DNA from 4 places in the Neobacillus sp. YIM B06451 genome. Region 2 is predicted to be linked to each of the others. Evidence: riboswitches for the same ligand, from Rfam matches in the RefSeq annotation. Region 2 holds a riboswitch; each other region holds the start of a gene.
The links. Region 2 has a riboswitch for cyclic di-GMP ahead of RB160_RS19530 (hypothetical protein). Riboswitches for the same ligand answer to the same signal wherever they lie in the genome.
Positions count from the first base shown of each region.

Region 1: another riboswitch for cyclic di-GMP. It lies ahead of RB160_RS14465 (DUF192 domain-containing protein); the one in region 2 lies ahead of RB160_RS19530 (hypothetical protein).
Region 3: another riboswitch for cyclic di-GMP. It lies ahead of RB160_RS11895 (LPXTG cell wall anchor domain-containing protein); the one in region 2 lies ahead of RB160_RS19530 (hypothetical protein).
Region 4: another riboswitch for cyclic di-GMP. It lies ahead of RB160_RS11775 (DUF5667 domain-containing protein); the one in region 2 lies ahead of RB160_RS19530 (hypothetical protein).

Region 1 is NZ_JAVFKJ010000008.1:50,352-58,882, forward strand. It holds gene RB160_RS14425 (type II secretion system F family protein) at 1-605, opposite strand, end outside; gene RB160_RS14430 (TadA family conjugal transfer-associated ATPase) at 608-2,035, opposite strand; gene RB160_RS14435 (CpaE/TadZ family protein) at 2,032-2,889, opposite strand; gene cpaB (Flp pilus assembly protein CpaB) at 2,909-3,616, opposite strand; gene RB160_RS14445 (pilus assembly protein TadG-related protein) at 3,625-4,530, opposite strand; gene RB160_RS14450 (TadE/TadG family type IV pilus assembly protein) at 4,543-4,926, opposite strand; gene RB160_RS14455 (A24 family peptidase) at 4,923-5,438, opposite strand; gene RB160_RS14460 (Flp family type IVb pilin) at 5,643-5,819, opposite strand; gene RB160_RS14465 (DUF192 domain-containing protein) at 5,844-6,176, opposite strand; cyclic di-GMP riboswitch class I at 6,276-6,362, opposite strand; gene RB160_RS14470 (DNA topology modulation protein) at 6,448-6,987, opposite strand; gene RB160_RS14475 (DUF418 domain-containing protein) at 6,984-8,171, opposite strand; gene RB160_RS14480 (spore germination protein) at 8,378-8,531, shown strand, end outside.
Region 2 is NZ_JAVFKJ010000015.1:17,080-20,239, forward strand. It holds gene RB160_RS19520 (coiled-coil domain-containing protein) at 1-265, shown strand, start outside; gene RB160_RS19525 (HD domain-containing phosphohydrolase) at 375-1,301, shown strand; gene RB160_RS19530 (hypothetical protein) at 1,399-1,896, opposite strand; cyclic di-GMP riboswitch class II at 1,928-2,011, opposite strand; gene RB160_RS19535 (ImmA/IrrE family metallo-endopeptidase) at 2,477-3,160, shown strand, end outside.
Region 3 is NZ_JAVFKJ010000005.1:181,584-190,114, reverse strand. It holds gene RB160_RS11925 (F0F1 ATP synthase subunit delta) at 1-369, shown strand, start outside; gene atpA (F0F1 ATP synthase subunit alpha) at 394-1,902, shown strand; gene RB160_RS11915 (F0F1 ATP synthase subunit gamma) at 2,057-2,914, shown strand; gene atpD (F0F1 ATP synthase subunit beta) at 3,016-4,437, shown strand; gene RB160_RS11905 (F0F1 ATP synthase subunit epsilon) at 4,458-4,865, shown strand; gene RB160_RS11900 (DL-endopeptidase inhibitor IseA family protein) at 5,147-6,067, shown strand; cyclic di-GMP riboswitch class I at 6,612-6,703, shown strand; gene RB160_RS11895 (LPXTG cell wall anchor domain-containing protein) at 6,879-8,531, shown strand, end outside.
Region 4 is NZ_JAVFKJ010000005.1:149,262-157,792, forward strand. It holds gene RB160_RS11755 (Gfo/Idh/MocA family protein) at 394-1,419, shown strand; gene RB160_RS11760 (nucleotidyltransferase domain-containing protein) at 1,513-2,307, opposite strand; gene RB160_RS11765 (pyroglutamyl-peptidase I) at 3,084-3,689, opposite strand; gene RB160_RS11770 (gamma-glutamyltransferase family protein) at 3,704-5,308, opposite strand; cyclic di-GMP riboswitch class I at 5,527-5,613, shown strand; gene RB160_RS11775 (DUF5667 domain-containing protein) at 5,689-7,167, shown strand; gene RB160_RS11780 (GNAT family N-acetyltransferase) at 7,300-7,797, opposite strand; gene RB160_RS11785 (penicillin-binding transpeptidase domain-containing protein) at 7,958-8,531, opposite strand, start outside.

The DNA.
Region 1 (8,531 bases), on a different contig from region 2:
AGCGCGTCTTCAATGCTGCTTCCGTACTGCATCGATTTAATTACCGATTCAACTTCCTCTTTAATTGGAGAGTCGGATTCATCGGCAACCGATTTTAAAGCCTGCGGAAAACTGAAGCCAGCCCTCAGTGAGCCAATGATGGTCGTAATCATGTCGGCAAGGCCCTCGTTAAATTTTTCAACCCGCTCTTTTTCTTTCTTTTTTAAAATGATGCCAGGAATCAAATATCCGATTAAAAATCCCGGAAAAAACAATAGCCAGTGGCTGAAAAAAAGGACAAGAAGCATTCCGGATAATCCCGCTGAAATCCATTGAAACGTAATGAATTCGTCCGGCTTCATAGGCACCCCGGACCTTGCAAGCATTGTTTCAAGCTTATTGTTCTTCTTTTTGGTGAGCAGCTTTTTGGTCAGGTTTTTCCTGGCCGCCGTGTACCTTGCAAATAAGTCAATATCATTACCGTTGATTTCAACTTCTACTGAGGAGGACAAGTACCTCTCCATTCTTTTTTCAATCCGTTGGTTGCGTAAAAAAAAGATCTGCAACAATCCATAGAATAATAGAAAAGAAGAGAAAAGTATAAGCAGTAGGAGAACCGCCTTCATCTCTATTCCTCCCTTTCAATGAATACGCTTGGAGGAATATGAATGCCCGAATTCTCAAGACGCTCGTAAAACTTTGGGCGTACGCCTGTTGGAACAAGTTTGCCGATATATTTACCCGATGAATCCACGCCCGTCTGTTGGTACACAAAAATATCCTGAAGGACAATCACATCACCCTCCATGCCCTGGACCTCGGTGATATTCGTTATTTTCCTCGAGCCATCCTTCAGCCTTGATTGCTGGATGATTACATCTAGCGCCCCGGAAATCTGTTCGCGGATCGCTTTAATCGGAAGCTCAACCCCGCCAAGCAAAACCATCGTTTCTAGCCTTGAAATCATATCCCTTGGTGAGTTGGAGTGGCCCGTCGCCAGTGACCCGTCATGCCCGGTATTCATCGCCTGGAGCATATCGAGCGCCTCGGCGCCGCGCACCTCTCCTATAACAACGCGGTCCGGCCTCATCCGGAGCGAGTTCCTGACAAGGTCGCGGATGGTGATGGCGCCTTTCCCTTCAATATTCGGGGGCCTTGACTCGAGTGGGACAACATGGTCCTGGCCAAGCTGAAGCTCGGCGGCATCTTCGATTGTGACAATCCGTTCGTCATTCGGGATAAAATTGGACAGAACATTCAGCGTCGTTGTTTTCCCTGAACCCGTTCCGCCGCTGACAAATATATTCAGCCTCGCCTTGACGCACGCATCAAGGAAGACCGCCATTTCTTTCGTAACCGTGCCGAAGTTGATTAAATCCTCTATTTGAAATGGGTCCTTCGAAAATTTCCGAATCGTGATCGTTGGACCGTTCAGCGCGAGCGGAGGGATGATTGCATTAACCCTGGACCCGTCAGGCAGCCTGGCGTCGACCATTGGCGAGCTTTCATCAATCCTTCTTCCAATCGGCGCGACAATTTTCTCGATTACGTTCATCACATGCTCGTTATCTCGGAATGTGATATCCGTCAGGACAAGCTTCCCTTTCCGTTCGCAATAAACCTGCTTCGGCCCGTTGACCATGACCTCGGAAACTTCTTCATCTAAGAGCAGCGGATTGATCGGGCCAAAGCCCGTCAAATCATTCGTCAGTTCAGCAACAACGACTTTCCGGTCGACAATCCCTCGGAACGATTCATCTTCCTTGATGACTTCCATCGCCATCGAATCAAGCTTCGGAATAATTGCCTCAACTTCTTCATCCTTAAGTTCATGGAGAATCTTTTTATGAAGGATGCTTTTCAATTCCTGCTGCTTATCGGCCTGTTTTTGGCGGATTGGCTCAATAGGCTGCTCCCGTGGAGTTTCTTTTACCTTTGGAATATCAGGTGTTTCCGTCTTTTGCAATTCTGTTTCCAGCTTGGATTGCTCCGCGGCAGGATTGGGAATGGGCGATGCTGTGTTGTTTTTCTCATTGATGCGGTCAAGCAGCTTCATTTTGACATTCCCCCTTTCTTACGTTTCCAGGGGAACAGGGATAAAGCGTTTGCCTTCTTCTTCCCAATCCCTTCCCCCGCCTGGTTGGATGCAATTAGTTCCGCCATTTTAAAAACAGCTTTAGCAATTTCTGATTTTGAGTTCGCTAGTACAAATGGGCTCCCCATATTGAGGGACCTCGAGCATGTCTGGAAGTCATTCGGGATATAAATGGGCGCTTCCTCCCCGAGGATCCTTGCCCCATCCTCTGCTTTTATGACGCTTTCCATATTGGCCCGATTCAAAACAACGCGGACCTTGTCACGAAGCCCCAGGATATCGAGCGTCTCCAGCAGAAGTTTCGTGTTTTTCATCGCGGCCATTTCAAGGGTCGCGACAACAAGGATTTCATCCGCCTTTTCGATCAGATTAAGCGTATGTTCATTCAACCCCGCGCCAGTATCGCAGACAACAAAATCATGTTTCATCAGCAGAAAATCCGCCATTTTTGAAACCGCCTCCTTAGTAAGGAGGTCGGCATATTCTGGGCGTTCGGGCGCAGGCAGGACGCGCACCCCACTACCGTGGACACTTAAATATTCCTCAAGGCGATGTTCATCAAGCGAACCGAAGCCGTCCATCGCCTCCTTGATTGTAAACGTGTGCTGCAAATCCATTGCCAGTGAAACGTCCCCGAATTGAAAATCGCCATCCAGAACAGCGACGGAGTGATTTCGTTTGGATAATGAGACAGCAAGATTGACGGAGAGGATCGTCCGGCCAATCCCACCTTTAGCGCTGCAGACGGCAATCATTTTTCCGCGGGTTTTCGGAGCGCCGCCCTCTCTTGTTGTCTTTTCATCAAACCCCGCCATCTCCATCACCTTCCATCAATTAACTCTCATTTCCTTCCGAAGGACTTGAATCAGCTTTCAAAACAGGCCTCGTATGCAGCATTAAATGGACGATTCCTTCCTGTGATGCCTTGACAAGCTTTACCGCATCTTCCGGCTTCACTTCGAGCGTAACCGCCGTATATTCAACATAAGGTTCCTTCGTGTTTTCCGGCAGGATAATTTTCCTGCCGACAGCCAATACCCTTGCTTTTTCCAGCAAAATATTCGTCCTGAAATCAGGAGCGTCGGCTGCTTTTTTATCTTCTTTAGCAAAAATCACATCGACGTCATCTTCAGGTTCGATCAGATTTGTAACTGACTGTGGCAGATTTAAGGAAACGGATACAGCCCGGTACCCTTCCCTCACCTTACGGGAAACATATACCGTTTCTTCATTTTGGGAAACGAGCCTGTGGGCAAGAATCGGTTCGCCCTTTTCTATCATGGCGTCAGCAAGCTTTCCCTCCGCCTGAGAAATGGAAGGCACCGCTTGCGGCAAGGCCCTGTCTTCAGAAACCAGGATGACCTCAAGTTTCTCTGCTGTTATTTTTTCGTTCTTATCGATTCTTTCTTTCGCGACGACGATTTCCGCCAACGGCGCGGAAGTCGTTTCCTTTTTATCAAACTTCGCCATGTATTGGTAAAACAACACTGTCGTAATCATGCCCATGGCGAGGGCCAGCACTAATACCATTTTTGATCGCATTTTTCCACCTACTCTGTCAACCGTATGGCATAAGCGCCACGGTCAATGCTGCCTTCTTCATAAAAACCGGTACCCGGCCATTTAATGAACATCCCAGTAATGGATGTATCAGTGTTACTCATTGGTTCTGTTATATAAAAATAGGCAAACCCTTTTACTTGGATATTTTTTAGCTGGTTTGAATCGAATTGGTATGGCTTGTAAACGGGTATCAGGATAACCCTTGAGCAATCCCTGTCGGATAAATCCCCGATAGCTGAGGTGCATCCATTAATCAATTCCTGGACAACCGTCCTCGTCTTACCCGCAATATTACCTGTCTCGGTTGGGATAATTTCACCCACCTTAATTTCCTGTTGATACCCGTAACGAAGATTTTCTTCATAAGTCTTCGCACCGGGGCCATTGAGGGCAAGGACGCCGAAAACCCCACTCACCGAACCTGATGAGTCTGTTTTTAATTTGACAACCGTGCCATAATTCAACGGAGTATCTTCGTGTACGCCAAGCGGCGCGACTCCCGCTGCCCTTCCCATTGGAGCGAGCGATGCAGCCGCCGAGGCCCGGACATCGACTGTTTCAAACCCGAACAATCCCACGAAAGCAGGCTTTACTTTTTTTAAAAGGACCACCCGCACTTTTTTGTCTTTCACGATGAGCAGGCTTTCCCTGGAACTAGATTCTCCGTGGTCGGCGAGGATTCGATTCACCACTTTATTGACTTGTTCCTCTGAATTGGTTAGCTCCTGGGCACCGGATAGTACTGCGGCATTCGCGGTTTTTTGAAGCTTGCTTTTCGTCATATAAAGCAATCCGCCGTCAATGGCGAGCCCAGTGATGCAAAGCAATGCCACCATGGCAAGTGCGACGTAGATGATGGCGACTCCCTTTTCTTCTTTTAAAAAATTCCCCATGATCCGTGCCTCCTACTCAACTCGGATTGTAGAATCAGTCTGCGCATAAAGCGGGGTTGGAAAGAGGCTGGACAAAAACGGGGTGTACAGTTTTATTGGATATTTCAATTTCACCTTCACATAATCACCGGATTTCCGAATTGAGCCAGGTGGAGTGATTTCAACAATTAGGTTGCTCGAATCCCCAAGGCGGACATAATTTTTTGCGAAGGATGCTATTTCTGCATCCGACCTCCCCAGCCCTCCTTTGCGGACTGTTTCCTGGGCGGCCATGTGGAGGTGGGCATAAGAGTATGTTACTCTGCCAAAGTCAATGATCCCGACGACCAACAACAATAAAAGGGGAAGGACAAGGGCTGTCTCCACCAATGATTGGCCGGATTCATTCTTCCTCATAAAATCATCCCGGCCCGGAAAAATTGAATGGCGGCGCCAACCGCGATTGCAACTCCATATGGATATGTCTGTTTCATTGCATCTTTATCGTACATGAGGGGAATTTTCAATCCGTTCAACAATCCGGTAAATGAATAAAAAACCCCTTTTAATAATTGTTTCGCGCTTTTGCGGAACACGATAAGAACTAAAGCGAAAACCCCGCCAGCAAGCGCCATATAAATCGCTGATAGCGCGACAAACTTGGCTCCCATTAGAGCTCCGATTACGGCGAGGAGTTTTACGTCCCCAGCCCCCATTCCACCCAGCAGGTAAGGAATGAGAAGGATCCCGAAACCCGCAAGGAGACCGAGAATAGAGTTCGTCAATCCTTCCATCCCGCCTGCCAGCCCATTTACCGCCAGTGACACAATCAGGAAAGGCAGCAGGACCTTGTTATAGATTTTCCGCTCCCTCACATCTGTGACAATACAGATGGCCAGGAGCAGAAACAGTAAAATGGCGTTTATCACTCCAAAAACCTCTTTTCCGGGCAAATCTCTGATTGAAAAAAGCCCCACGTTGACTCCTGAACGCAAGGCTTTCCTACTACATTACAAAATACTCATTTGAATTATATAGATTGAACAAAAGGTTTTCGTGCCCACTGATACCTTGCAGTTGATTTTCAACCAATTGAATAATAATAAATCTTCTATTATTGTTTTTGGAAAAAATTACGGATTTACTTTTTCAATCTCAGTTGTTACATCTGTAAATATTGCTATAATTTTCTCTTTAAATGTGATGAGAATTGTAACTACCCCAATCGCAATAACACCCAAAACCAAACCGTACTCAGTCATGCCTTGTCCTTGTTCTTCAGTTAGCAATGCTTTCATTTTATTCATCATGTTTGATTAGCTCCTTAAATTTTATTATTTGATAGATAAACAATGTCCCACTTTCAAGTCCGTATTCTGAATGGTACCCGCCGGCAATTCTAGTACTGAGCGGGCTTTCCGGCGAACCTTTCCAATCTTTGAGGGCGCCATATTTTCGTCAATGCCCACGACGATGTTGTTTCCGTCCAAATACACAACATCGATTGGATAATTCATGAAGAATGTGTGGATGGATTGGCAGGGTTGTATGAGCAGGCCGTGACCCGCGGGCAGATCCTTTGTAAACATCAGGCCCTTTAGCCTTTTGAAAAAACTGTCGGCGCTGTCTACCGATTCTGCAATTTCCGTCCCATTCGACAGATTCACGACCTTCAACCTTCGTCACCTCCTGAAAATAAAATGACCCCGCCTTTACCGAAAGGGGGGTCATTGGTAAATAAACACACCTATGATGCACCCTGATCTTTCGGTAACTGGCTGGCATAGCACAAACGTGCCTTAGCCCCTGTAGCTTTGCGTCACTGATTTTCATCAGCTTTGCCTTTATCGAGATACAGCGCGCATATCTTGTCGACTGTTCTCTTACTCACATCATAAAATGTTTATATTTGGTTGGATATAGTACTAATTAACTATTTTAACTAAAAATACCTAGTACTTTTGTATTATTTTTTTCACTTAACCCCCTTAAAAAGGTTTCAGCCTCCGAAGGGCGGGTAAATATATAAATTTGTTTATCACGCATTTTATGAAGCTTACCAAGGATGGACGGAGCCTTTTTCCGGTTATATCCGGCGACCCAGGTGATGAACTGCCAATCGAGCTTTTCTTGGCAGCCCTCCCTCATATCCGGCCTTGTTTTTCCTTGGTACTGAATCCTTCTTTTCACTATCCCAATTAAACAGCGGATGGTTGAATAATGGAGGAATATAACCGTATCAGCTTTTTCCAACCTGGCATCCATCGTAGAGCCGAAGTTACCATCGATAATCCATGTTTCTTCATCCATGATTTCATTTTGTAAGCGAATAAATGCGGTCCGGTCCATCGGAACCCAGCCCGGCTTCCAAAAAAGGGCGTCCAAATGGTATACCTTCAAACCAAGCGTTTTGCCAAGATTCCTGGCAAGCGTACTTTTTCCGGCCCCTCCGCTCCCAATTATCGCAATCTTTTTCACGCATTCCCCCTCCTCCGCAATTTTTGGACTTTGAAATACGTGAAACTCCGCCACAGCCATTCCACCGGGCCATACCGGTATGTTTTCATCCACATGCTGCTGACAGCGATTTGAATAAAGAAAACGGCGAAAACAAGAAGGGTTCCTTGTGCGGCTGAAACCTTACCATAAAGGCCGAGGCCATACCCATAAAAAATAAATGTCGACAATATCGACTGAAACAAATAATTGGTCATCGACATTCTTCCGACATTGGCAAGCCAGCCAGCCACGGCCTCGAATTTTCCGGCTCCCAAGACAATCATCCCCGCATAGCATAGAGCCAAAAGCGGGCCTCCAAAAAAGTCCTGGAAAAATTCCGCGCTGTAGCCCTCCCACCCATAATACGGCAACGTTTTCAGGGCCATCGCAGGTAGCAGCAACCCAAACGCGGCAGCCTTGAATTTCTTCAAATGCCTCCCAGACTCTTCAAGCAATCTGAGCTTTGCAACCGCCGCTCCAAACAAAAAGAGTGGCAATATAGAGAATAATGTGATTGGGATAGTCTCAGGGCTGTTGAGAAAGATCCATTCGGATATCCTCATTTCTGTAATTTCCTGAAACGAACCATTTCCATATACAGCAAGTGCCTGCTGCGCGTCAGCTTTATACGTTTCCCATAGGTTTACAGTCGGACCTGCCACGTCAGCCAACAACAGAAGAAGGCCGAGAAGCAAGTTTGGAACGGTATACATGGCCAAGGCTAAGATAAGAAGAGCCTTCCCACTGAACCGCAGGAAAAACAACAGGAGCAATCCGACGCACGCATATGTAATCAAAATATCCCCCGGCCAAATAAGGAATGCGTGAACCATTCCCACAGCAAGAAGAAAGGCCAGCCTTCTCGCGGCGAACACTGTAAAATTGGCCCCGCGCCCAATTGCCCGCTCCCTCATGAGCATAAGCCCGTACCCGAAAAGCATAGAGAACAATGGGTAAAAGCTCGCCTGGGCAAATACGTCAATAAACAAATAGGCAATCCGGTCGATGCCTTTTCCCCACCATTCTAGCGGGTCGATGAAAACATAAGGGGAGTGGAAGCTCAGCATATTGACCAGATAAATCCCTATTATCGCAAACCCTCTCATTGCATCTAATGATGCTATCCGGTTTCCTTCAACTGTCGGCTCCAGCTTACTGTCCATAACGCACTCCCCCATCCATTTTGCATGGTTATGTAGGCGAAAAAAATTGCCCAGCCTATAGATTTAGGCGCATTCCGTAATTATATAGTAGATTTTGCCATCCCGCACTTGTTTTCTCGTCCATTTTCTGTTTTTCTTTCACACTACACACATTCCCGGGCTATGTACATACGATAGTAGGAGAATAATTTCAAAGGGTGTAGCCTATGCCAGCAATCGTAGGTATTGTCCAGGTCATTTCCTTGGGTTCGAGCGCCGTTATGAACATTGGCGATGTTCTGAATCTATCTCCCATCTCCAGTGCAAAAACCTTTTCGGGGGCCGGATCCTTTAATACCGGGGAAGCGATCAGCAACCTGA
Region 2 (3,160 bases):
CAAGCTGCAAGCCCAGTATCTTGAGGATATTAAAAAACTTCAAGAAGGCGACACTGGAACGCATGAAAAACTAACGCAAAAATACAATGAAAAATTAGATAAAATCATTTCGGATATTTATGAGGAAACGCTGAAAATGTCGGATAAAACGATTGCGAAGGCCGCGGAATACGGAGTAATTGCCGAATGCAGCTGGGTACTTGTCCGTTTTGCTGATAGAGAAGTGTGGATTGACCCAATCCGTATTGTAAAAATATATCCATAATACTAAATTTTATTGAATGAATTATTTGAATACTATATGATAGAAGTAACTTTACGAGTCTAATATTAAAGATAGACTCGTTTTTTTTGTACAATAGGGGGTGGTCTATTTGGCTTTTACTATTGGGAAAAAGGGAACTGCATTGGAGAAAGTTTCACTTGAAGCATTTGATATTAGCCTTCTTGCACGTGGGGATGGAACTGAATTCATGGTCTCCAATATAACAAAAAATAATATTCTCTATATTTACCCTAGCGACTCCCCAAATGTAACGGAGTTTATTTATATTTTGGACGGCCACCTAATCTGCGAACTAAATGGGGAAAAAATAGAACTTGGTCCAGGCGATTATTTTACCGCTACTAATTTAGAGGAACCCATTCATTTCTCGACTATAACAAATGTAGTGTATCTATGGGTTATAACTGAACCAACTTTTTATCAATTAAGTGAGAGTTTAAACAGCTTAAAGAGTATTGTTGAAGAGGTTGAACGAAAGGATAAGTATACAAGCAAACATAGCAATAGAGTTACTGAGTATGCAATGAAAATTGCCAAAAAGCTTATGTTCCCAAAAGACAAGCTCGAAAACTTATATATTGCTTCGATATTGCACGATATCGGAAAAATTAATATACCTACCGAAATTTTAAATAAACCCGATAGGTTATCGAGTGAGGAGTTTGCCTTTATTAAGAAGCACCCGGTTGATGGGGCGGAAATGGTGAAGGACCTCTACTATGAAGATACCCCCACTATAATCGAACAGCATCATGAAAGGCTGAATGGGAGCGGCTATCCCCATGGCCTAAAAGGGGATGATATCCTTTTGGAAGCACGAATCATCGCGGTGAGCGATTCATTTGATGCTATGACCGAGGATCGGGCCTACCGCAAAGCCTATGATATCCAATATGCTGTCAATGAGTTAATCAGCATGGCTGACACCCATTATGACAGGAAAGTCGTTGAGGCGTTTGTTGAGATTTTAAAAGAAGAAGGGCGCCTGGATAACGAAATGCTTAAGGTAAAATGAAAGGAATCAATCGATGGTGATTGATTCCTTTTTTATTTCAGCCAAAGTTTACAGATTAAAGGCTGTATTTCTGTGCCTCCCTAGTTAAAAGCAGTTGTTACTGTAGCAGAACGCCGTTAACATACAAACCGCCTGTTGTGGATACTTCCTCGACGGACGTTACAATATGTCCAGAGTTTCCAGGGTACACATCACCTACAGCAGGGATTTCCGGGTTTTCAATATCTGTTATTTTCATTTCCTTCAAAATAAATCCATTTACCTGTTTTTGATTACGGGCCATATAGTCAATGTCTGCCTTAATAGATTGAGTTTTTTTGTGGGTAACATAATGGGTTTTTTCTCCCCTTGTCCCTTCTCCTGTGGTCCAATATACTTCAACAGCATATACAGTCTCTTCCGCATAAGTAAACTCCAGTTCCTTAGCTATCTTCTGCATTTCTGCATTATTCAATCCCAGAGCGGTTTGAACATCGCCTTTCCCTACAAATCCCGTACCGGTTGCCGAATCGAACGTTACTGCCGCGAATGCGGAACCTGCGAGTACTCCAATTGCCAAAGCCCCTGCTACCAAACCTGATAAAATTTTCTTCATTCTCTTCATCTCCCCTTAGAGTTTAGGTTTGTTTCTAAAGGGCCGGTTACACTATTGGCTCCATATAGCCCAAGTGTCCATGTAAAGGCTATACTTCAACGCTTCCCCTGAGTCGTCCCGATACTATGTACGGAACAAGCAAAAGAAAGATGAGCGGTATTTTCGTTTGCTGAATTCTATATACCGAACATCTTTTATAAGGTTATTATAAATTAAACAATAGTTTAAAACCCAGAATTTCCGGTCGACAATCCCTCCGAAAATCTCGACATGTTTATGGTTAAAACGGGGAAAACTGGACCGCCATGGTTCTTAAAAAAGGACAAAAAAAGAGCACTAACAAGGTTAGCGCTGGCAATGGATCGTGTATACCTAGGAGGAAGAATGTAAAACAAGGGCAACCGCTGCCCTTATTCATTCAAAGTATATAGTAAACGGGAGTTGAAATATACCTTTTTTAATAGACAAATTACGTCAAAAATCGTGGGTATGTAGAAAAATAATGATTAAAAAAACTGTTTTTTTCAAGTAAAATGGAAGGAAGTAGGAAAACTATTACTAGGAAAACAGGTGAACCACCATGAGAAGCGTTATCGGGAAACATGTCAGTCTTGTTTTTCTTATACCCGCGCTGCTTTTAACAAATGCTTTCATAACGATTCCCGCCGAGCTTGAGTGGGACATTTTATTATTTCTCTGTATTATGGTCGTGTTTGATCAGGTTAATTTAAAGGTTTTTTCCGGTTTTGGGTACTCCTTTTTCAATGTCATTTTGTCGCTGATTGTATTTGATCGGTTTTCGATCGTATATGGATTTATTTATCTCCTGGTTGATAGCATAATGTCCATCCTTCTTAAGAAAAGGGGCCGGCTGCAGTCAATCTTATCATTATTGTCGATCTATACCATTATAATCATAGTCTGCAACGAATTGTATAATGGCTATTCCGATATGGATTACCAGGCCCGATATTTAACGTCTTTATTTATGCTATTCCTAAGTGTCCTGCTGAAATATGTATATGTCTATCTTGAAACCGGGGCTGCAACTACAAAGCTTTTCCTGGATCGGTTTGGGCCAATGTTGTTTGAGGTGGGGATAGTTTTCCCAATTCTTGCATTCTATGACCATCTCGAAATTAATCTCGTACTCATTCTTTTCCTATCTTATTACACATTCATTGGGTTCCTGCATAAGAAATTTATCGGAATCAACCAGGCTCATATTGACATAATAACGGAAAAATTTTCAAAAAAATATAAA
Region 3 (8,531 bases), on a different contig from region 2:
CAAAAGAAAGCAATTGTTAAGGGTGCTTTTACGAACCTTAACCCATATGTCCAAAATACCCTTATGATCCTCATTGACCGCCATCGTGAAAATGAAATTCCCGAAGTGGCGGATGGATTTATCGAGCTTGCCAATGATGCGAGGGGCATAGCCGAAGCAAAAATTTACAGCGTCCGTCCATTGTCGGACGAAGAGAGCATCGCGCTTTCAGCTTCTTTTGCGGCAAGGGTTGGGAAAAAGGCTCTCCGGATTGAGAATATTGTCGATACCGACCTGCTCGGCGGCATCAAAGTCCGGATCGGAAACCGAATTTTCGATGGCAGCCTGCGAGGCAAGCTGGACCGTCTTGAACGTAAACTATTGACCTAAGATTTGTAGATAGGGGTGAAACTCATGAGCATCAAAGCTGAAGAAATCAGTGCGCTGTTGAAACAGCAAATCGAAAACTATCAGTCGGAAATTCAAGTGAGTGATGTTGGTACAGTCATCCAGATTGGTGACGGTATTGCCCGTGCTCATGGCCTCGACAATGTCATGGCTGGGGAACTTGTTGAGTTTTCGAACGGCGTTATGGGGATGGCACAAAACCTTGAAGAAAATAACGTCGGTATTATCATACTTGGCCCATATACGGAAATTCGCGAAGGCGATGAAGTCCGCCGGACAGGGCGCATCATGGAGGTTCCGGTAGGCGAAGCGCTAATCGGCCGCGTCGTTAACCCGCTAGGCCAGCCAATCGATGGCATGGGCCCAATCCATACTACTAAAACACGTCCAATTGAAGCGGTCGCCCCAGGGGTTATGGACCGTAAATCCGTTCATGAGCCGCTGCAAACCGGGATTAAGGCGATTGACGCCCTTGTTCCTATTGGCCGCGGACAGCGTGAATTGATTATCGGTGACCGCCAGACTGGTAAAACAGCTGTCGCTATCGATACGATCCTGAATCAAAAAGGCCAGAACATGATTTGTATCTATGTTGCAATTGGACAGAAAGAATCAACAGTCCGTAACGCCGTTGAAACTCTCCGTAAGTACGGCGCGCTTGATTACACAATCGTTGTAACTGCATCGGCATCCCAGCCGGCACCGCTTTTGTTCCTAGCTCCATACGCGGGAGTATCAATGGCTGAAGAGTTCATGTACGAAGGCAAGCACGTCCTTGTCGTCTACGATGACCTTACAAAACAGGCTGCCGCTTACCGTGAACTTTCCCTGCTTCTTCGCCGCCCTCCAGGCCGTGAAGCATATCCAGGGGATGTATTCTACTTGCACAGCCGCCTTCTTGAGCGCGCAGCGAAATTGAGCGATGCGAAAGGCGCGGGTTCAATCACTGCCCTTCCGTTCATTGAAACGCAGGCGGGGGATGTTTCCGCTTATATTCCAACAAACGTAATTTCCATTACTGACGGCCAGATTTTCCTTCAATCCGACCTGTTCTTCTCCGGCGTTCGCCCGGCAATCAACGCTGGTCTTTCAGTATCCCGTGTAGGTGGTTCAGCACAAATCAAAGCGATGAAAAAGGTATCAGGTACCTTGCGCCTTGACCTTGCCTCTTACCGTGAATTGGAAGCTTTTGCCCAGTTCGGTTCCGACCTGGACAAAGCAACCCAGGCGAAGCTTGCCCGTGGTGCACGCACAGTAGAAGTGCTCAAGCAGGACTTGCACAAACCGATTGCGGTTGAAAAGCAGGTTATGATCCTTTATGCACTGACACGCGGATTCATTGATGATATCCCTGTCGGCGATATCCGCCGTTTTGAAAATGAATTTTACACATGGCTCGACCACAACCGCAAAGATGTGTTGGACCATATCCGTACGACGAAGGAACTTGCTTCCGATGACGATATGGCTGCTGCAATCAACGGATTCAAAAAGACGTTTGCAGTTTCGGAATAATGGCAATGGCGCTGAGCCCTTCCGGTTTCCAGGCTTTCCTCGTTAAAGGGAGCCTGCATCGTGAAGGGCGCCAGGGCCGGAATATTCTCCAACAATAACAGGCAGGGGCCCACGCGGCTTTCGGCCTTAACTTTGATAAGGGTGGTGAGAACCAGTGGCATCATTACGCGACATTAAATCCAGGATTGTTTCCACAAAGAAAACGAGCCAGATTACAAAAGCGATGGAAATGGTATCGGCGGCAAAATGGAACCGTGGAGTCATGAATGCCAAGTCCTTTGTCCCTTATATGGAAAAGATTCAGGAAGTGACGGCTTCGATCGCGGTTGGCAGCAAGGATGCAAACCATCCAATGCTCCAGTCAAGGCCGGTAAAAAAGACTGGTTACCTTGTCATCACCTCTGACAGGGGGCTTGCTGGCGCTTATAACAGCAATATTTTGCGCCAGGTGTACCAGACAATTAAGGATCGCCATAAATCGAATGACGAATTTGGCATTATTGCAATCGGACGGGTTGGACGGGACTTTTTCATCAAGAGGGGAATGAATGTTGTACTTGACATAGTCGGCATTTCCGACCAGCCATCGTTTGACGATATAAAGGCAATTGCAAGCAGCACGGTGGGCATGTTTTCCGACGGTACATTTGACGAACTGTATATGTATTACAGCCACTACATCAGTGCGATTTCACAGGAAGTAACCCAAAAGAAGCTGCTTCCGTTAACGGATATTTCTGCTTCCACAAAGCTTACATCCTATGAATTCGAGCCAAATGCCGAGGAAATTCTCGAAGTTCTCCTCCCGCAATATGCGGAGAGCCTTATTTATGGAGCTCTCCTCGACGGCAAGGCTAGCGAACACGCTGCCAGGATGACGGCAATGAGGAATGCAACCGACAATGCAAAAGAGCTTATTAATGCATACAGCTTGAAATATAACCGTGCCCGCCAGGCGGCAATCACTCAGGAAATCACCGAGATTGTCGGCGGAGCATCTGCTTTGGAGTAAACGTGCGACACGAATGAGTGGCCAAGGCCTTCCGCTATATTGCCTTCAAAAGGCAAGGGCACGGCCATGGTCCCCGGATTTTTCAGATTGGAGGGAAAACGATGAACACAGGACATGTCCTGCAAGTTATGGGACCGGTTGTTGACGTTAAGTTTGACAGCGGCAACCTTCCGGAAATCTATAACGCAATAAAAATCAGTTCCAAAGCGCGCAATGAATCAGAAGTCGATATCGACCTGACCCTTGAGGTAGCCCTTCACCTTGGTGACGATACTGTCCGTACCATTGCAATGGCTTCCACAGACGGGCTGACACGCGGACTTGAAGTAGTGGACACAGGTGCCCCTATTTCTGTTCCGGTTGGCGATGTAACCCTTGGGCGCGTTTTTAACGTACTGGGTGACTCAATTGACCTGGATGCACCAGTTCCGGCTAGCGCCCGCAGGGATTCCATTCACCGCGAGGCTCCTTCTTTCGAACAGCTTTCGACAGAAGTCGAAATTCTTGAAACAGGAATTAAGGTAGTTGACCTGCTTGCACCATACATCAAGGGTGGTAAAATCGGCCTTTTCGGTGGCGCGGGTGTAGGTAAAACCGTCCTTATCCAGGAATTGATCAATAACATTGCCCAAGAGCATGGTGGTATATCCGTTTTCGCCGGTGTTGGTGAACGTACCCGTGAAGGAAACGACCTTTACCATGAAATGACCGACTCGGGCGTTATTAAAAAGACAGCGATGGTATTCGGCCAGATGAACGAACCGCCTGGAGCTCGTATGCGTGTAGCCCTTACCGGTTTGACAATGGCTGAGTATTTCCGTGATGAACAGGGACAGGACGTTCTTTTCTTCATGGATAACATTTTCCGTTTCACGCAGGCAGGATCGGAGGTATCCGCCCTTCTCGGACGCATGCCATCAGCGGTTGGTTACCAGCCGACACTTGCTACCGAAATGGGTAAGCTGCAGGAACGTATTACATCAACCAATAAAGGTTCCGTTACTTCCATCCAGGCAATCTATGTACCAGCGGATGACTACACAGATCCGGCTCCGGCTACAACATTTGCCCACTTGGATGCAACGACAAACCTTGAACGTAAGCTTTCTGAAATGGGTATTTATCCTGCGGTAGACCCACTTGCTTCGACTTCACGTGCCCTTTCTCCTGAAATCGTTGGAGAAGAGCATTACAATGTTGCGCGCCAAGTGCAGCAGACGCTTCAGCGTTATCGTGAACTTCAGGATATCATCGCGATCCTTGGTATGGACGAACTTGGTGATGACGATAAGCTAGTCGTTCACCGTGCCCGTCGGATTCAATTCTTCCTATCGCAAAACTTCCACGTTGCGGAGCAGTTTACTGGCCAGCCAGGTTCATACGTGCCGGTCAAGGAAACTGTTAAAGGCTTCCGTGAAATCCTTGAAGGAAAATACGATCATCTTCCGGAAGATGCATTCCGCCTAGTAGGCCGCATCGAAGACGTTGTCGAAGCTGCAAAAGGCATGGGCGTAGAGGTCTAAACAAGCCAGGAGGGTGAAAAATGAGGACTATCAAAGTCAGTGTTGTTACTCCCGATGGCCCGGTTTATGACGCCGATGTCGAAATGGTAAGCACGAAAGCACAAAGCGGTGAACTGGGAATTCTTCCAGGACACATTCCGATGGTCGCGCCACTGCAAATTGCCGCCGTTCGGATGAAAAAGGAAGGAAAAACTGAATTGGTTGCGGTAAGCGGCGGATTTCTTGAAGTCCGTCCCGAGAAGGTAACCATTTTGGCCCAGTCCGCGGAACAATCGGATGAGATTGATGTTGAGCGGGCGCTGCGTGCGAAGGAGAGGGCCGAACAGCGACTCCGAGAGCGCCAGCAGGAGCATATCGATTTCAAACGTGCGGAACTTGCGCTTCAGCGTGCCATTAACCGTCTGGCCGTAGCAGAGAGAAGACTGTAAAAACGATATATTAACTAGGACATCCGTCCCCAATATGGAGTGAAAGCTCCGTTTTGGGGGCTTTTTCTTTTCAGAAAAGAACTAGTTGGGTTTTCCAACCATATGAAGTCGTGTATCCATGGCGGGGCTACTCACTGTTGTTCGGGCAATAAATCTCAACCATTTTAGTGGTGAAGAACGAAACAAATATTTTTCTGCATAAAATCAGGTAAATTATGTAACGTTTTCCATTACTCCTCCGACTATTCAATTGCATGACAAAATGAGTGGGAGGAATAAACATGAGAAACAAAAACATATTGATTGCAGGCATTACATTGGCTTTACTTGGGGCGCCTCTTCTGCAAACTACCGATGCGGCGTTTGCTGCTGGAACAAATAAAAATACCACAGCACAAAAAGCAATAGCATCAACCGAGTTATCCGCCAAGCAAGCCGTAAAAATGGCAGCGGATTTGGCGAAAGCATCAGCCTATGTCCAAATGGGGGGGTCCTATAAGGAAGGAGAGTATAAAACGTTTGCCTACAAGGGAACAACGTACCGCTACCTTTCTAGCTCCATCGACACAAAAAAGGAACTGTTGGCTTACTTAAAGAAAACCTTAACACATCATGCGGCCGAAAAGTTCATCAAAGACCGCGGCATAATTGTATATAAAGGGAAGCTTGCCCAGCCTGAGGCAGATGGTGGTTCACTCCTGCAATGGGATAAAGCCGAAGCCCAATTTGTGAGGAATGACAAGAACGTGAAGGTTTTCCGCCTCGTAGTTCCTGTGGGCGATTCAGCTGAAAAAGAAGCCTATATTGTCAGATACAACTACTATCCGTCAATTGGCTACAGAGTAAGCAGCGAGCCGGCACTTGACCTGGATATCCCTTTTAATATTAATCCGGCTTTTGCATTCTTTAAATATCTTCTAGTGGATTCAAATGTATCCAAGCAACAATTCCTGAATCCTTCAACTACCGCCTGGGTCGATGAATTTAAGAAGGGAATTAAAAAGGTTGAGGTCAGAGAAATGAAAGAAGTTGGCAGGTCGAAGGTTCATGTTGAATACAAGGCTAAATTCTTCGTAGAACTTGATGCAGGATATAAAGGATCATTAAAGCCTGGAGAGAATGAAATGTACTTCCTCATTCAGCAAACAGGAGATATGGAATTCAAGATTGCCAGCTATGGCACCGTCCGTCACTTAAAATAATTTAAAAAGGAACCTGTCCGGTTTGGGCAGGTTTCTCCCTTTTGGCTCCCGCTTTCCCCCTTCCTAAAACTATATTGCTATTGCCTCTTAATACCCGCAAAATCCCGTGTAATTGAATAATCCATCGAAAACCGTTTCTATTAAAAATTCCATACGAGGAAATATAATAATTGTTCTTTAAAGCCCATTCGTTCTTTATATGAAAGTATTAGTGGGAGTTTAGGTCAACTTTCTTTTTCCAGCCTTGAATCCAAGCCATAGAAAGGATCCGGGATATTTCATGAAGGCTAATAGAAAAGGTGGTAGGAATTAAACGTTCTTTATTTTGAACAATATTCTTTATATAAATTCTTTATTAAGGTATAATTGGTAAAAAGGTCCACCTTTTATTCGATAAATCACATAAAAAGTCCGAAATAATAGGTATTTATTACCTTTGTAGCAAGTTAATTCATAAATTGGTTTATCTAGTATTTAACCGGGTATTCAATAAACTGAAATGAGGCTATAAACTCAACTAAAAGAGTGTTCGCAATTACATACATGATGATAAAGGCAAACCATCCGAAAGGGTGGGACGCAAAGCCTCGGAGCCTGCTTCCGGATCACTTCCGGAATGGCCGTCCAGCTGCCAGAAACCTTTTTCTGGCAGCTTTTTGGTGTTTTAAACTATTTTTTAATAATAATGGGGTCAAATTTTACTTCCATTATTAAATACAAGGGCCCAACGAGGAGGTGTTACGTAAAGAGTTGGTGAATATTCGGTTATTTTTGATCAATAACATAAATTAAAGGGCAGGAGGGTTATTATTTGAAAAAGATTGTAGTAAGAAACGCTGCAATATTTCTATCAGTACTTCTAATGATTTTTAACATTCTTCCTATGGGAGCCGCGTTCGCAAAACAAGGGGGAGGAGAAGACAATAAAGGAGAAACTAAAACTTTCGTCCTCAACGTATCAAACCTTGTGGCGGGAAAATATAAAGATCTTGATGGTCCACTGGAAATTACCGTGGAAACTGCGGGGAGTGCAGGAGATTGGAGATGGACCTCCAACCTTGACATACAGAGCATTCTAATTGGACAAACACCATTAAACGGTTTTAGTGGTGGGAAATCAGGTATCCTGCCTGAACTTGTTGGGAACGAAATTACCAGCATTACGTTTTCTTATGTTGTAAAAGAAAAAAATAACGGTGGCGGCCAGGGAGATAACCAGAATCCTGGTAATGGAAACAACAATGGCCAGGACGGTAATGGGAAGAACAAATATAAGGTCAATTTGATAAAAGGCTGCAACCCATTAGCTGAAGGTACTTTCTTTATTCTGAATGACGACAAAAATACTAGAATCAATCTTACCAAGGGAATGAATGAACTCGATATTGAGCTTGCCGATATCGCTAAGGTAGGAGTTGTCCTAAAAGGCGGCAAAGAATTGACTTTCAATAAAGATGAAGTTCTTGTGGATTCGCCAAAAAATGAAAATGGCACGATTGTTTTTAAAATTGAATGTAAAGATAACGCCGGAGCGGCAGTTAAACTTGTTGTTAAAAATTGCGTTGGAGCTTTTGACCAAGCGTGGTTGCTTCTAAATGGTAAAAATCCAATTGAGTTTACGTCCTTAAGCAATCTGATGCTTGTCCTGGATGAAAATCCCGATGACATCGTGGGCATCAGGTTAAAAGTAGGCGACAACACAACAGACTACTTGCTGGCTGATGCAAAAGTAACAAAAGAAACCGTTAACGGCGTAATCGTAATTAAAATCCATTGCAATGAAAAGCCTCCAGTTGAAAAACCTGAATTGACAAAAGTCAAGGTTGCCCTTAAAGGCTGCATTGGATTGGTGGATAGCGCATGGCTGATTCTTGCAAATGGTGAAGAACTTAAGTTCACCTCACTTGGAAAGCTACTTCTTGAACTTGAAGGGAATGTGGCTCTCGAAGGGATTACTGGAGTAAAGCTGAAGGTTGGAGATAAAGAGACAACTTATTTATTAACGGATGCCAAGGTAACGAAAGAAAAGGTTGACGGAAAAATTGTCATAACGATTAATTGCGGAGAAAAGCCTCCAGTGGAAAACCCTGAATTGACAAAAGTAAAGCTTGTTGTTAAAGGCTGTATTGGACCTTTCGATAAAGCGTGGCTTCTTCTTACCAACGGAAAAGAGGTACAATTTACTTCGCTTCTAAGCCTCCTACTGACCCTGGAAGAAGGAGTTAAGCTTGAAAATATCGCCGGCGTGAAGCTGCAAAACGGGGATACAACCAAAACGTACTTGTTGTCTCACGCAAATGTTACGGAAGAATCAATAAACGGCACAATCACAATAAAAATCAATTGCGGACAGGACCAGCCTCCAGTTGTGCCTGCCATTACCAAAATCAAGGTAGTGATTGAAGGCTGTATCGGACCGGTCGAGAAGGCTGTTCTTGTATTGAAGAATGGAACAGAAGTAGAT
Region 4 (8,531 bases), on a different contig from region 2:
CTGCCCTCTGGCCCTGTGAGGTCTAAACAAATCCCTGGCTAAATACACATTCTCCTCAAAACGACTCTTCACCTCAAACACTCTCTTGTACAGGTTTGATAACAGTTTATTAGCTTGGATAGGCGAATATGCACACCGGACAAGGAGTACCGGGAAGTTTTTGTAAAAAGGGGACAATGCACACCGTTCACCATCACGCTTTTGTTCCCCGAACACGAGCGATTCCAAGGAAAAAGCAGCCAAAAACAAGGAAATTTCCACAAAAAGGGCAAGCCCATCGGATAGGTAGGATATTTTCCTTTTTAGAACTCAATTTGATACAATAACCGTAGGTCTTTAAGTGCCCAGCTTAACAGGGCAGAAAATTCTACTTGCCAAACACAGGAGGATACGATGACTAAACTAAAATTTGCAATACTTGGATGCGGAAGAATTTCATACAAACATGTCGAAGCATTGATTAAAAACAGCGAGTATGCCGAATTGGTCGCAGTGTGCGATATTGATGAGAAACAGGCTGTGGGGCGGAAGGAACAGTACGAAGCTGGAATCCAGGGCTCTAACGTGAAGGTTTATACGGACTACATAGAAATGCTTGAAAAAGAGCAGCTTGACGTCGTCACAATCGCGACAGAGAGCGGCTACCATGCCAAGCATGCCATCGACTGCATGAACAGCGGCGCCCATGTGCTTGTTGAAAAACCAATGGCGCTTTCCGTAGAAGACGCGGACAATATGATTGCGGTCGCAAAAGAAAAAGGCAAGAAAATTTGTGTGTCCCACCAGAACAGATTCAACCCTCCAATCCAGAAGCTTAGAAGGGCGATCGAGGAAGGGCGCTTCGGCCGTATTATGAGCGGAACAGCACGGATCCTCTGGACACGCGACATGAATTACTATAAGCAGGCCCCATGGAGGGGAACTGCCGCACTGGATGGCGGGACTTTGATGAACCAGTGTATCCACAACATCGATTTGTTGCAGTGGATGCTTGGCGGCGATGAAATTGAGCGGATCCACGCCGAGCGGGAAACATTCCTTCGCGATATCGAAATGGAGGACTTCGGCGCTATCCTGATCAGATTCAAGAACGGTTCAATTGGAATTGTCGAAGGCAGCGCCGTCGTCTATCCGAAAAACCTCGAAGAAACGCTGAGCATTTTTGGCGAAAAAGGAACGGTTGTCATTGGCGGCCTTGCAGTCAATGAAATCAAAACATGGCAATTTGCCGATGAACGTGATTACGACAAGGAAGATACAAGCACTGATATCGACAGCGTCTACGGAGAAGGCCACACGCCGCTCTACAAAGACTTCATCGATTCCATTAATGAGAACAGGGAACCCCTTGTTAACGGGGAAGAAGGCAAAAAAGCGATGGAAATCATCCTGCGCGCGTATGAAGTTTCACCGAAATAAGGAAGACAAAAACACAGCCGGCGCGGCTGTGTTTTTTGTTTAACGGAAGATTAGGATATCCCTATGTCACTATTAGGAAGGCTAGCGTATCTTCTATCTCCATGCTTCCTCCAGTGTTTCGCGGAAAAGTTGGTTCAGCTGTTCAGTCGGGTCCTCAATTTTGACATTGAGTGTTTTGGCATATGCTTCTAGGCGGCTAATTTCCTCCTCAATGAAGTGATTGATCGCCTCAATCCTCGGCTCCAGGTCAAGTTCATCCCCGGCGATTTTCCGCTTCAGCAAAATCATCACTTCTTCCTTTAGGACGCCATTTGGAAGAATATCTTCGACGAGCTCCTTAAACTCCATCGGCGGGATTGTATTGTATTTTTCAATCCAGTTTGCCGCCAAGATCGGACGAAGCACATAAAAATACTTTTTGATTTTAACGGAAGCACCCTGCAGATAATCCCGATAATTTCCCTTCGCCATATTGAGATAATGGTGGATTCCGGAAGCTGCCGAGTAAATGCTTCCGCTCAGATCCCTTAATTTATCGATTGCTGTACCTGCTTGGTAATAGACAATGCCGGAACGGAGCCATTCGAGCAATGGAGGGTTGGACTTACGGAACAGCCTCAACGCCTTCGCCAGCTCCCAGCCGCTCACATCGAGCAACTCATCAATCGGAATGGAAATGGGATCATGCTTCGGAATTTCAATCACGTCCCTCCCAGGGTCAATCGATAAATACCAGTCCTTCTGGTGAATATAGATAAACCGGACATCGTAGTCGCTGTCCTGGGACGGAATCCCCCACGCCCGGCTCCCGGACTCACAGGCAAACAAAATTTTGATATTGTAGTCTTTTTCAATGGTTTCAAGAACGTTAAGGATATGGTCTCTCAAAATGGCTCCCTCCTAGTTTCAAAAAAATAGCGTTTTTGTCTGTATCAGCGGACGTGGACGATTTTTTCAGCATTTGAGCGCGGTTTATCAGTAAACATGCTTGGGTTATCAGCAGTTGGGTGCGATTTATCAGCAAATGCGGATGGAGTATTAGAATTTGAGCAGTGTTTATCGTAAACGCGACTCTGATATCAGCAATTGGACGGGGTTTATTAGCAAATACGTTTGGATTGGCATTGGCCGGGTTTATCTGCAAAAGTACATGGGCTTTGAGTATTGAGCGCTTTGATCACCGAACGCGCTTGGGCAATCCATAATTTGGCGCTCTATCAGCATTTGGATAGATTTTATCATTAAATGCGCATGTTTTATCAGTAATTGGACGGGGTTTATCAGCAAATGCAAGCCATTTATCAGCGAATCACAGCGGTTTATCAGCATTAGGGGATTTCCCCTTCCAGGCTGGAATTTTTACTAGTATAACAAAACCAGGGGATTCAGTCCCCTGGTTCACTAGTATAAATATTTTGATTGCCTTATAGACTGTCAAGACCGTTTCGGCTTGCAAACTCACTTAAAACAGTCCTGAGAAACGCCGTCAAGACCATTTCACGACGCAAACACTTTCAAAACGGTCTTTAGAAGCCCTGTCAAGACCGTTTTACCTTTTAAACACTCTTAAAACGGTCTTTAGAAACTCCGTCAAGACCGTTTCACGACGCAAACTCTATCAAAACGGTTCTAGATTCAAATTGCCAAGATATTAATTCTCGCTTTTACCCAAGCGCCCCGATCAAAACCTTCACTGCTTCAAGCAAGTCCCTGTCGCTCCAGGATGGCATCGTTTTTTTCCCAGCGACGGCAAGCTCATGGGAAGCGGGAATATGGACGAAACCAGCCGGTACCTTCTTGCCTGCTTCGGCTAGTTCGTGAAGCACGGCATACATGACATTGTTGCATAGGTACGTTCCAGCGGTATTGGAAATCTCGGCGGGAAAGCCGCTTTCCTTCAACGTATTTACCATTCGCCTGATTGGAAGGGTTGAAAAGTAGCCGTCCGGCCCGCCCTCGATAATCGGAGCGTCCTCAAGCACGACACCATTGTTGTCTGCGGCTCCGTCACGGCAGTTAATCGCAAGCCGTTCCGGCGTGATTGATGAACGCCCGGCAGCGAGCCCAAGCGAGATGACTGCGTCCGGCTCCTCCGCGCGCATTTTTTCCAAAAGCCGCCCGGCAGATGAGTTATAGTCCACAGGCAAAAGCAAGCCTGTAATTTGGTAACCGCTAATTTCCTGCCCGTCCAAAGCGGTTACAATCTTTTCCGTCGGATTGATCGGAAAGGACAAAAACGGCTCAAAGCCAGTCAAAAGCAATTTCTTCACTTATAAACCCTCCTCTACCAGCTGGCAATGCTGCCATCGGTCCGATGCTCGGTACCGCCCGTCAGCACGCCTGTCTGCGGGTCCCGGACGATAATTTGCCCGCGCCCGAAGCCTCCTGAATCATAGGCCACCGAAACTGCATGCCCTTTGGCGGCAAGCTGTTGGATAACATAATTCGGAAACTCATGCTCTACATCGACCCGAAGCCCCTCGATCCATTGCCAACGCGGTGCATCCAGGGCAGCCTGCGGGTTCAGGCCGAAATCGACCATATTCATAACGACCTGTACATGCCCTTGCGGCTGCATGAAGCCCCCCATCACGCCAAACGGGCCAATCGCTTCCCCGTCCTTCGTCAGAAAGCCCGGAATAATCGTATTGTAACTCTTCTTGCCCGGCTGCAGGCAGTTCTCATGATTTGGATCAAGCGAAAAATCGACGCCGCGGTTCTGCATGGCAATCCCGGTTCCAGGCACCACAATCCCCGAGCCAAAGCCCATATAATTGCTCTGGATAAAAGAAACCATGTTCCCTTCCCCATCGGCTGTTGCGAGATAGACAGTGCCTCCTTTTGGAAGGCTGCCTGGCTCAGGCACCTGTGCTGTTCCCTGAATATTCGCACGGGCATTTTTCGCGTATTCTTCCGATAAAAAGTCATCCACTTTCGCCCTCATCGTGCGTGGGTCGGAAATATAGGCTTTTCCATCCGCGAACGCCTGCTTCATCGCTTCAAGCTGGATATGGATGGCATCCGGGCTTTCCCGGTGCGTAAAATTGTATTCTTTTAAAATATTCAACGCCATCAGGGCAATCAGACCCTGCCCATTCGGGGGGATTTCCCAAACGTCATACCCCTTGTAATTGACGGAAATTGGTTCGACCCATTCCGCCTGGTAGGCCGCTAGATCCGATTCGTCAAGGAAACCACCGGCTGCTTTTGAAGCAGCAGCAATCTTCTCAGCGAGACCGCCGCGGTAGAAGCTTTCCGCCTTTGTCTCCGCAATCTCCCGCAGTGTGCTGGCATGGTCGGGCGACTTCCACATCTCCCCTGGCTCCGGCGCCCTGCCGTCTGGCGTAAACAACTTGAACCACTCATCAAATTCCGGCCCATTCAGCCTAGTTTGAAAAATTTTGTGTGCCCTCGCCCAGTACTTCGCGGTGATTGGCGACAATGGGAAACCATTTTCGGCATACTCGATGGCGGGACGGAGAACCTCTGTTAGAGGCAGCCTCCCAAATCGTTCGGACAGCATCGCCCACGAAGACGGTACCCCTGGAACGGTAACAGGAACCCATCCGGCCAAAGGCATTTTTTCATGCCCAAGCTGTTTGACTTTGTCGATTGAAATGCTTGCAGGCGACGGCCCGCTCCCATTCAAGCCGAATAGCTTGTTCTGTGTCCAGACGAGCGCGAACGCATCCCCGCCAATCCCGTTTGACGTCGGCTCAACGACAGTCAGGCAGGCAGCTGTAGCAATCGCCGCATCAATCGCATTCCCTCCCTGCTGAAGAATGCGCAGCCCGGCCTGGGCCGCAAGCGGCTGCGATGTGGCAACCATTCCGTTTCTCGCAATCGCCGCCATCCGGCGTGATGCAAATGGATAATTTAATAGTGACAAACCCTTTTCCCCCCGGCAATAGAACATAGTTTTTTAGAAACATTGCCTTCTGTTTACACTCGGAGCCATGGTTTATTTCGGTAAAAATGGAATTACTTCGTTACACGAAAAGTATACCAAAAGACCCTTTCAGCTGTCTAAAGGTTCTGAAAAATAGAAAACAAAAATTTTGCTATTTTTATAATTGGAAAATTATTTTATACTAAAATTGCAATTAAACTCCGAAAGGGCACACCTGGGGAAACCCGGCGCCGCAAAGCTATAGGGGCTTCGACTAACAACGGTCATGCCAGCCAGCTGCCGAAGAGCTAAGAAGGTTCGGATAAACTTCTTAATCTCCCTTCGGTTTTAATTGTAATAAAATCATGGGAGAGAAAGAGATGAAGAAATTTGTATTTACCGCCGCATTGGCGGCAACCCTTGCGTTTGGGACAACCGCCAGTGCAAGCGCAGAGCTTGAAGGCACGGCGGGAACGACCCCTGACCAGTTCCTTTATAGCTTCGACCAGCTTTTTGAGGACCTGAGGCTATTTTTTACGTTTGATTCGGAAAAGGAAGCTAGCCTGTTGATGGAATTTGCAAAGGAACGCCTGGCGGAAGCAGCTTTGATGACTACTAGCGAAAAGACGGAATTTGTAAGTGGCGCGGTCGCGGATTATGTCAAACTCTTGGAATCGGCCAAAGAAACAGTTTCTGAGGTTATCGCCGATGAAGATGCTTCGGATGAATTGAAAGAGGAATTAACAAACAAACTCGAAGAAACGGCTGAACTTGACGAGGTAGTTGAAGGCCAGCTTGAAGAAGAAGAGCTGGAAGAGGCAGCAAAGGTTATTGACGATGCTTATTTGGTCGCGAACGTTGTCAAAGGCTTCGATACGGAAACAGTCAAGGAGCTCCGCACAAAGGAATTCGGCTATGGGGAAATCACAAAAATAATCTCTCTTTCAGAACTAAGCGGCAAAACGATTGAAGAGTTAACAGCTTTGCTGGCAGAACAGGACATCGATGAAGTCATGGCCGACCTTGGTGTTACGATGAACCAAATCAAATCTATCGTCCTTGATAAAAAAATTGCATACCTGGAAAATTCACTTGCGGAAGCAGGAGAAAATGAAAATTCCAAACAGGTAAAAAAGCTTGAAAAGAAACTCTCAGTCTTGACTGCCAAAAAAGAACGATTTGCCGCGAGGGACGAAGAGAAAGAGGATGACGGGCAGGAAAGTGAAACACCTGCAGAATCCGGAGAAACCACGGATGGGGAACAAGCTGAGGATAACGGCGGTACTCCGGCTCCTGCAAATGAAGAACAAACTGGAAGCGGCCAGGGTACCTCCGGTGAAGAAACATCCAACGATGCAGCTTCTGATAAAGTAGCCGAAACGGCCGATAACGAAACCACTGAGACGCTGACAGCAGCTTCTGCTTTGTCCAAAAAAGAAATAGCTGTAGTCACTTCTTCAGTCGCGAAAAAAGAAAAGCCGGCAAAACAGACTCCTGATACTGTTAAAAAGGACAGCGGGACTGGCAAGGCATCCGGAACAGTGAAGAAGGAAAGCGCGTCTGCCAAAAATGAAAAAGAAAACGTAAAGGCGCAGCCCCCTTCGCAAACCGCCACAGAAACAGATGCGCTGAATAAAAAGGCAAACGAACCTGCACAAAAAGAAAAAGCGGCTGAGGAATCAAAAAAGCCAGCTGATTCAGGCCAAAAAGGGAAAGAAACCTCTGAACAAGCTAAAGAGGAAAAAACAAAAGACGAAGCACCCGGCGGCTCTGATAAAGGCCAACAGCAAAAGCCTGAAAAAGAAGCGAAAGAAGAGAAATCCGAAAAAGAAAATGCAAAACAAAAAGGCGGGAAATAACCCGCCGCCTCAGAGGCACCATCCAAAAGGGTGGTGCTTTTTTAATGTTTTCAAAAACCCGAGCATAAAAGGACTACTGTTATTAACGATTTAACGTACTGTAGTATTCTATCTTTTCAAAATAATGCTCTATTAATCAAGCTCAAGATGGAAAGCATACTGTTCCCCAATCCTGCCCATAATCCTTCTGCCCCGGTCGACGAAACCGGACTTCCGATAAACGTGTTGCGCGGCGACGTTGGCGTGGTTCACCGCAAGGATTATTTCCGTTTTATCAGGAAAATTCTGTTTAACAAATCCGCCAAGCTGCCGAAGAGACAGTGTAGCGATCCCGAGGCCCTGATAGCTGCTGTTAATCGAATAGGCCCTCAGCAGGATGTCTTCCTTATTCTCCGTAAACTTGGCAATCCCTTCTCCTTCATGCAGGACGAAAAACCCGGCAGGCTCACCGTTGTACATAATCACGACAGGATGCCTGCCGCTCTCCTCCTCGCATGCTTTTAACGCCTCCAAAGGCATCGCCGTGAACTTCTGCTGCTCCTCAGGCAATAAATACCTTTCAAAATAAGCGCGATGCCGATCGTTATAAAATTCCAGTGCCACCGCTTCAGCTGCTGTCCTTTGCTCCAACTGTGAATCCCCTCTTTAAGTCAATTTGCTGTTTGTTCCTTACGTGCGTTCCCTTCGGTGCACTAGGCTACTTTTTGATTTTCCCTTGTGAACCGCCCGCTAACTTTTCTGCGCTTAATGAATGTACTGTCCCTACCTTTTCTGGACTTTCATTAGCTCCTTACTCTTTCTGCGCTTCAATAAAGATGTTTTTGACGAGCTTGACAGGGATTTGCGAGCCGCCGCGCTTTTGGACATTTTCAACGAGCATGGCGACGAGCATATCCCCGGCATCGGCATTATAGGCGACAAACCAGCCGTTCTCTTTGCCAGTTTCGCCTTGGGTGGCCTTGATCTCGGCTGTGCCCGTTTTCCCTGACAAAGGATAGCCTTTTATTTCCGCCGCGCGAGCTGTCCCGCCCGGATCGGATACAACCTTCCGGAGAGCCGTACCCACCGTTGCAGCAGCTTCCGTAGTGATTGCCTGTTCCTTCAGCACTTGCCCATGCTGGTCATCTAGAAGAAGGATAGGTTTAATCATATTCCCGCCGTTCAGGAATGGCGTGTATGTTGCCGCCAAATGGACGATATTCATCTCCAGCTGCGCTTGTCCATAGCCGGCGTCAGCAAGCAGGATATCCTTATCAAGCGAACCTAGCTGCGAAGCCTGAAGGGGGAACGGATAGCCGAAATCTTCCTCGAACGCAAACTTCTTCATTCCTTCGCTAAAGCCCTCTTTGCCAAGCTTCAGCGCT